Regions from separate parts of the Actinoplanes sp. NPDC024001 genome, predicted to be linked through region 2. Evidence: riboswitches for the same ligand, from Rfam matches in the RefSeq annotation. Region 2 holds a riboswitch; the other holds the start of a gene.
What was found. A riboswitch is a leader RNA that binds a small molecule or an ion and turns the genes downstream of it on or off. The one in region 2 is predicted to bind cobalamin.
Positions count from the first base shown of each region.

Region 1: another riboswitch for cobalamin. It lies ahead of AB0F81_RS10440 (ribonucleoside-diphosphate reductase subunit alpha); the one in region 2 lies ahead of cobN (cobaltochelatase subunit CobN).

Region 1 is NZ_JBEZZB010000020.1:2,370-6,784, reverse strand. It holds gene AB0F81_RS10440 (ribonucleoside-diphosphate reductase subunit alpha) at 1-2,312, opposite strand, end outside; cobalamin riboswitch at 2,436-2,650, opposite strand; gene AB0F81_RS10435 ((2Fe-2S)-binding protein) at 2,700-3,476, opposite strand; gene AB0F81_RS10430 (AraC family transcriptional regulator) at 3,575-4,415, shown strand, end outside.
Region 2 is NZ_JBEZZB010000023.1:4,708-9,122, forward strand. It holds gene AB0F81_RS11780 (precorrin-8X methylmutase) at 1-41, opposite strand, end outside; gene AB0F81_RS11785 (precorrin-3B synthase) at 38-1,579, opposite strand; cobalamin riboswitch at 1,665-1,802, shown strand; gene cobN (cobaltochelatase subunit CobN) at 1,833-4,415, shown strand, end outside.

The DNA of each region.
Region 1 (4,415 bases), on a different contig from region 2:
ACTTCGGCGGGGGTCAGCGCGGGGATCACCGACACGGTGGCCTGCTGAATCCGGGTCGCGGGACGCGACCGCAGGTAGTAACTCGTCTTCAGGCCGGCTTTCCAGGCGTAGAGATACATCGACGAGAGCTTGTTGATGGTCGGCGCGGCCAGGAACAGGTTCAGCGACTGCGACTGGTCGATGAACGGGGCACGGGCGGCGGCCAGGTCGATCAGCGCCTTCTGCGGCAGTTCCCACGCGGTGCGGAAGAGCTCGCGCACGTCGGCGGGCATCTCGGCGATCGCCTGCACCGAGCCCTCGGCGCGCTTGATCTGCTCACGGATCGCGGCGGTCCACAGGCCGCGGGCCTTCAGCTCCCGTACCAGATAGGTGTTGATCTGCAGGAACTCGCCGGACATGGTCTCGCGCTTGAAGAGGTTGCTGACCTGCGGCTCGATGCATTCGTAGCAGCCGGCGATCGAGGCGATCGTCGCCGTGGGCGCGATCGCGATGAGCAGCGAGTTGCGCAGGCCGTGCTCGGCGATCGACGCGCGCAGCGCGTCCCAGCGCTCGGTCTGCGACACCGCGGCGCCCCACAGGTCGGGGTGCAGGTCGCCCCGGGCCGCGCGGGTCTCCGGATAGGCGGGATGAGCGCCGAAGCGGGAGGCCAGCTCGGCCGAGGACTCCAGCGCGGTCAGGAAGATCTCCTCCTGGACCCGGGTGGACAGCTCCCGGGCCTCGGCCGAGTCGAACGGCAGCCGCAGCGTGAAGAACGCGTCCTGCAGGCCCATCAGGCCCAGGCCGACCGGGCGCCAGCGCGGGTTCGACGCCGCGGCCTGCGGCGACGGGTAGTAGTTGATGTCGATGACCCGGTCCAGGTAGACGACCGCGGTGCGAACCGTCTCGCGCAGCCTCTCCCAGTCGACTCCCTCGGCGCTGGTGTGCGCGCCCAGGTTGATCGAGCCGAGGTTGCAGACGGCCGTCTCGTCGTCGTTGTTGACCTCGAGGATCTCGGTGCACAGGTTCGACAGGTGGATGACGTTGCCGGGGGCGCCGGTCTGGTTCGACAGGCTGTTGGAGCGGTCCTTGAAGGTCATCCAGCCGTTGCCGGTCTGTGCCAGGGTGCGCATCATCCGGCCGTACAGGTCGCGGGCCTTGACGGTCTTGACCGCCTTCTTCTCCGCTGCCCGGTAGGCCTCGGTGAACTCGTCGCCGAACAGGTCCGGCAGCGTTGGGGCGTCCGACGGGTCGATCAGCGACCAGTCGCCGTCGGCCTCGACCCGGCGCATGAACTCGTCCGGGATCCAGTTCGCCAGGTTGAGGTTGTGGGTGCGGCGCGACTCCTCACCGGTGTTGTCGCGCAGCTCCAGGAACTCCTCGACGTCCGGGTGCCACGGCTCCAGGTAGACGCAGGCCGCACCCTTGCGCCGGCCGCCCTGGTTGACCGCGGCGACACCGGCGTCGAGCGTCTTGAGGAACGGGACGATGCCGTTGGACTTCCCGTTGGTGCCGCGGATCAGGGCGCCCCGGCCGCGGATCCGCGACCAGGAGATGCCGATCCCGCCGGAGAACTTCGACAGCTTCGCGACCTGGTGGTACCGCTCGTAGATCGAGTCCAGCTCGTCCTTCGGCGAGTCGACCAGGAAGCACGACGACATCTGGGTGTGCCGGGTGCCCGAGTTGAACAGCGTCGGTGAGCTGGGCAGGTAGGCCAGCGACGACATCAGCCGGTAGAAGCCGATCGCCTCGGTGGCGGTCTGCGACAGGCCGCAGGCGACGCGCAGCAGCCAGTACTGCGGGGTCTCCACGACCTGCCGGGTCTGCGGGTGGCGCAGCAGGTAGCGGTCGGCGACGGTCCGCAGGCCGAAGTACTCGAAACGCAGGTCACCGGCCGGGTCGACGGCGTCGTCCAGCTTGCGGGCGTTGCTCGCCACGAACGCGGCCGTCTCGTCGCCGATCAGGCCGAGCGTGTGCGCGTACCGGATGGACTGGCTGAAACTCGCCACCTGCTGTCCGCGGACCTCCTTGTCCACGAACGCGGCGAGCAGCCGGGCGGCGAGCTTGGAATACTGCGGCTCCTCGCCGATCAGCTCGGCGGCCGTCTGAATGGACAGTTTGTCCAGCTCGGCGGTGGTGGCGCCGTCGTAGAGACCACTGATGGTCTTGGTGGCGACACGCAGCGGCTCGACCTCGCCGAGGTCGGCGACCCAGCGCTCCACCGCCTTGACGATCTTGTTGACGTCGACGGTCTCCAGGTCGCCGTTGCGTTTGCGCACCTGCATCGCGTGCCGGCGTTGCTCCGGCACCACGGTCTTCTCCGATGTGGCCGTCATGGCCCTCTCCTCGCGCCCTCTCGACAAGGCCGTCGGGCACGCGGGAGGACGCCACCGGACCGCAAGCAGCAGCCGGCGTTCTGGCGTCGGTCGTCCCACGCGACCTTCGACCGCCGCACGCCAGGCGGCGGGCGGCGCGCTGGCAGGTCTTCGGACTCGCGGGCATGACCGTACGGTCGCCTACTGGCCGTCGCTTCCCAGGCCCTCGCGGACCCAGTGCTTCATGACGGCGGTCGTTCCCACTCACCGCTGCGGGGCAGTCCCGGTTTCCCACCGGGTTCCCTGTTGCCTCGGACAGGCTTCGACTGCCTGCCCGAACCAGCTGCGGGAGACACCATATATGGGCGGCTGCCGAAAGTCACAGCCCCACATGGTGTGTCGGCTGCGTCACCGTGCCAAGATCGATCGCCAGTGCCGCCGCCGGGTCTCCTCGGGGGTCAGGACGCAGTCGCCGCAGGTGCCGCCGCCCGGGATGCGGTAGTAGAGGCAGCAGTTGCGGCGGACCAGGAACCAGCGGTCGCGGGCCGGGTCGGGCCGGTTCAGGGTGGCGGTGCCGCGCAGCGGAGGCAGCTCCAGCATCGCGCCGACGACGGCCGCGGTGCGCGCGGCGAGGGCCGGCTCAGCGTCGGTGATCATGCCGGTGGCGCCGCCCAGGGCGGAGGCCACATTGCCCCACAACACCTGCGGCGACAGGGTGAAGCGGTCCCGGAACACTTCAAGGATCGGCTCGGCAAGTCCTCGCACGACGGTGCCGGTCAGGACGGCCGCGACGGTCGCGGGATCCTGGCCGGCGCAGGTCTCGGCGGTTAGATCGCGGTAGGCGATCGGCATCGGGCCGCCGTCGACCGGCCGCCAGAACATCCGGTCGGCCCGCGCGCCCGGCAGGGCGTCACCGGCCACAGCGGCGGCGAGCGGCGGCGAGAGCAGCCGCGAGGCGAGGCCGAGGAACACGATGGAGGCGACCACCCGCTCGGCGATGTCGTCGGGTTCCAGACCGCCCATCCGGGCCAGGCTCCGCCGGGCGACATCGACCCGATCGGTGACCACACCGGGATCCAGCAGATCCGCCAGCGGCCGCCAGCCGGGCGTGCCGTCCCAGGGCTCCCACACGAAGTAGGGGCCGATCCGCGCGGCGGCGCGCAGGGCGGAATCAGATCTGCTCATCCGGTAACTATCGCTCGCGGCGGATGATCGGATCGAACCGGAACGGTCGGGCGCCGCGCGGGTGGCGGCGGCCAGAGTTGGTGGCGGAAGGAGGCCTCATGATCTCGGATCTGAACCGGCTCGTCGACCACGTGGAGCAGCACCTCACCGAGGAGTTCGACCTCGGCGCCGTGGCTCGCGACCTCGGCACGACCGCGTACCACCTGCGGCGGATGTTCTCGTCGCTGGCCGGCATGCCGCTGTCGGAGTACGTGCGGCGGCGCCGGATGACGGTCGCGGCCGCCGACGTCATCAGCGGCACCGGGGATCTGCTGAGCATCGCGGTCCGGCACGGGTACGGCTCGACAGAGGCGTTCGGGCGCGCGTTCCGGGCCGTGCACGGCGCCGGGCCCGGTGAGGTACGCCGGGACGGTGGCCCCCTTCGCAGCCAACCACAACTCAGGTTCCGCCTGACCGTCGAAGGGAGCACCCCCATGGACACCCGCATCGTCGAGCACCCCGCGTTCCGCCTCGTCGGGCACGCCACCCGGGTTCCGCTGATCCACCACGGCGTCAACCCGCACATCCAGCAGCACATCGCCGCGCTGCCGATGGAGGAGCACCTGCGGCTGAAAGCCCTGAGCAACACCGAGCCGGCCGGCCTCCTGCAGGTCACCGACGACCTGGACGAGGACCGTACGGAGGGCAGCGAGCTGACCTATCTGCACGGGGTCGCGGTCACCGACGGCACCGCACCGGCCGACGACCTCGACGCCATCGAGGTGCCGGCCGGCACCTGGGCGGTCTTCCGCAGCTCCGGGGCGTACCCGGACGCGCTGCAGCAGACCTGGGCGGCGACCGCCACCGAGTGGTTCCCGTCGAACCGCTGGCGGCTGCGGCCGGGCCCGTCGATGGTGGCCGTGCTCGACCGCGCCGAGGACTTCAGCACCGCCACCTGCG
Region 2 (4,415 bases):
CGCCGATAGATCTCAGCGCCGTCGCGCACGTACTCCATCAGGGCCTCCTCGCCGCTGCCACCAGGTCCGCCAACTCCCGCCACCGCTCCGTTCCGCCGGCCCCGCTCCGCTGCGCCGGCTCGCCGCCGGGCACATTTCCGCAGGGCGCAGTCTCGCCGCAAACCACGCCGCCGGTCTTCGGCCGGCCGGGCGGAATGCCACCGACGAAGGTTTGATCACTTTCGGCCGGTGCGGGCCGCGCCATCGCCGCTCCGGCCGGGGCAGCGACCGTCGCGCCGCCGGCCGAGCCGGGTGCCGCCTGTGCTGACGCGCCTGTCGGCTCGGCTTGCGAAGCGGTGCCCGGCGGCGTCGCGCCAGCCGGCGCGGGGTCTGCCGGCGGCCTGCCCGGGACCGGGTGCCGGCTCACCTGATAGCCGTCGCTGGTGGCTTCGACGCGCACGTGACGGCCCGCCGGGCTGCCGCACGCCCGCCCGCAGCCCACCCAGTGCACCGGCAGGCCGGCCACGAAGCGGGTCGCCGCGGCGGCGTCCGCACGCACGTCGGCCAGGGATTTCGCGCAGCCGGGGCGGCCGGCGCAGGCGGTCACGCCGACCCAGGGCGACGCGGTCGCGGTCGGCAGGCCGGCCGCGGCCAGGCGCTCGGCCCACTCCACTGCCGCGGCGCGCGGCAGATCCGGCACGATCACCCCGCGCCAGGGCGTGACGACCAGCCGGCCGGCCTCCGTCAAAACCCTCATCGGTACGTCGGTGAGCTGTCCCAACGGCACCAGCGCGCCGACCGCGAACCGTCCGTCCGCACGCTCGCGGACGTCCTTGCCGGGCTGCGCCGGGACGGCCTGATCGGGCTGCTCGAGGATGCCCAGGAGATCACCCGGCTCGGTCACCGGAACAGGCGCCGCCGATGGGATGCCGACCGGGACCAGACCGAGAGCCGCCGCCACCCGTGCGGACACCCGGGCCGGCCCGTCCGCCAGCTCACGTAACCGCCACACCGCCGGCCCACCGCCCCGCTGCTCCGAACGCTCCGTGAGGAAGGCGTGCGCCGCCGCGATGAGAACCGGCACCACCTGCTCGGCACCGACCCGCAGACCGGTGTCGTGGCCGGCGAACCGGACCGCGAAACCCTCCTCCACCGGCACCGCGCTCACGTCTGCCGCGAGCGGGACGTGACCGACGGCGAAGAGGAATTTCCCCGGCAGCCGGGCCAGCTCCGGATCGCCGCAGATCGCGGCGTCCAGCCCGGTCACCAGGGACCGCAGAGCCGCGCCGGCGAGGGGCGGGCAGGCAATGTTCCGTACGTTGTCGTGGGTGATCGAGGGCAGCAGGCCGGCCGAGCGCAGGCCGGCCGCCAGGGTCTCCGCGTGCTCGGCCCGCACTGCTCTGATCTGCAGGTTTGCCCGCGAGGTCAGCTCCAGGCGGCCGTCGCCGAACCGCTCGGTGAGCTCGCGCAGGTCGCGCAGTTGAGCTCCGCTCAGCATGCCCCCGGGCAGCCGGACGCGCGCCAGCAACCCGTCGGCCGCGGCATGCAGCCGCAGCGCGCCCGGGCAGGCATCGACGTCGGCGGTACGGGGCGAAGTCACGGCCCGGATACTACGGGCGGCCCCCGACAGAACCGCATCCTCGGGTCGCAAGCGTCACAGACCCGTCCTCGCCTTGACGCCGGGCACCGGCTACCGCAAAGGTGGTGTCTCTACGAGCGGCGACGCCGCGGAGGAAGCCGGTGCGAGTCCGGCGCGGTCCCGCCACTGTCACCGGGCACACACCCGGGAGCCAGGAACTCCGGTCGCCGTGGTTCCGACTACCCGGGGCGCGGACCCCGAGGGGAGTGCGCGCGTGTTCCTGTTGCTGTCGACCTCCGACACCGACCTGCTCAGCGCCCGGGCCAGCGGCTCGGCCTGGCGCCTGGCCAACCCGGCCCGCACCGGGGTGCCCGATCTGCCCGCCCTGCTCGACGGCGTCGACCTCGTGGTGGTGCGCATCCTCGGCGGCCGCCGGGCCTGGGAGGACGGCCTGGACACGCTGCTCGCCGGTGACGTGCCGGTGGTGGTGCTCGGTGGCGAGCAGGCGCCGGACGCCGAGCTGATGCGGCTGTCCACGGTGCCGGCCGGGGTCGCGGCGGACGCGCACACCTACCTGGCGCAGGGCGGCCCGGAGAACCTCGCCTCGCTGCACGACTTCCTCTCCGACACCGTGCTGCTGACCGGCAACGGCTTCGCGCCCGCGGTCGCCGCGCCGCAGTGGGGCGTGCTGGCCCGCGAGGCCGCGCCGGTGACCGGCCCGGCGACCGTCACGGTGCTCTATTACCGGGCACATCACATGGCCGGCAACACGGCGTTCGTCGAGACGCTCTGCCGGGCGATCGAGGCGAAGGGCGCGCGGGCGCTGCCGATCTACACGGCGTCGCTGCGGACCGCGCCGCCGGAGCTGCTCGCCGAGCTGCGCAAGGCGGACGCGCTGGTGGTGACGGTGCTGGCGGCCGGCGGGACGAAACCGGCGACGGTCGGCGCGGGCGGCGACGACGAGGCGTGGGACGTCGGCGTGCTCGCCGACCTGGACGTGCCGATCCTGCAGGGACTCTGCCTGACCAGCTCGCGGGCCGCCTGGGAGGCGAGCGACGACGGGCTGTCGCCGCTGGACGCGGCGACGCAGGTGGCGATCCCCGAGTTCGACGGACGGATCATCACGGTGCCGTTCTCGTTCAAGGAGATCGACCCGGATGGGCTGTCGGTCTACGTGGCCGACGAGGAGCGGGCGTCGCGGGTCGCCGGGATCGCGGTGGCGCACGCCCGGCTGCGGCACGTCCCGCCCGCCGAGCGCCGGATCGCGGTGATGCTGTCGGCCTACCCGACCAAGCACTCGCGGATCGGCAACGCGGTCGGTCTCGACACGCCGGCCTCCACGGTGGCGCTGCTGGCCGCGCTCGCCGAGCGTGGCTACCGGGTCGGCTCGTTCACCGACTACGACGGGGACAGCCTGATCCACGCGCTGATCGCCGCCGGCGGGCAGGACCCCGACTGGCTGACCGAGGAGCAGCTCGCCGGGAACCCGGTGCGGATCCCCGGTGAGCGCTACGAGCGGTGGTTCGCCACCCTGCCGGAGGACTTTCGGGAGAGCGTCGAGCAGCACTGGGGGCCGCCGCCGGGCGAGCTCTACGTGGACGGCGGCGACATCGTGCTGGCCGCGCTGCGCGACGCGAACGTGGTGGTGATGGTGCAGCCGCCGCGCGGGTTCGGCGCCAACCCGGTGGCCATCTACCACGACCCGGACCTGCCGCCGTCGCATCACTACCTGGCGGCGTACCGGTGGCTGGCCGACGACTTCGGCGCGCACGCGGTGGTGCACGTGGGCAAGCACGGCAACCTGGAGTGGCTGCCGGGCAAGAACGTGGGCATGTCGGCGTCGGACGGCACCGACGCCGCGCTCGGTGACCTGCCGCTGATCTACCCGTTCCTGGTGAACGACCCGGGCGAGGGCACGCAGGCCAAGCGCCGGGCGCACGCCACCCTGGTCGACCATCTGATCCCGCCGATGGCGCGCGCCGAGTCGTACGGTGACATCGCCCGCCTGGAGCAGCTGCTCGACGAGCACGCGAACATCGCAACGCTGGACCCGGCGAAGCTGCCGGCGATCCGGGCGCAGATCTGGACGCTGATCCAGGCCGCCAAGATGGACCACGACCTCGGCCTGGCGAACCGTCCGGACGACGAAGAGTTCGACGACTTCATCATGCACATCGACGGATGGCTGTGTGAGGTCAAGGACGTGCAGATCCGCGACGGCCTGCACGTGCTGGGCGCCGCGCCCGCCGGTGAGGCCCGGATCAACCTCGTGCTGGCGATGCTGCGGGCCCGGCAGATGTGGGCCGGCCAGGTGGCGGCGCTGCCCGGGCTGCGGGAGGCGCTGGGCCTGCCGGAGGACGCGTCGACGGCCGAGACGGACGCGATCGAGGCGCAGGCCCGGGCGCTGGTGACGGCGATGGAGGACCGCGGCTGGCCCACTTCCGGCATTGCGGATTTGTCAGATAAAGCGGAAGTAATCCGCGTGCTGGAATTCGCCGCCCGGGAAATCGTCCCCCGGCTCGCCCGGACCACCGACGAACTGACCCACGTGCTGCACGCCCTCGACGGCGGATACGTTCCGGCCGGCCCCAGCGGCTCCCCGCTCCGCGGCCTGATCAACGTGCTGCCGACCGGCCGCAACTTCTACTCGGTCGACCCGAAGGCGATCCCCAGCGCGCTCGCCTGGGAGACCGGGCAGGCCATGGCCGAGTCGCTGCTGAAGCGCTACCGGGCCGACTACGGCGACTGGCCGCGCTCGGTCGGGCTCTCCGCCTGGGGCACCAGCGCCATGCGGACCGCCGGCGACGACATCGCCGAGGTGCTCGCCCTGATCGGCGTGCGCCCGGTCTGGGACCCG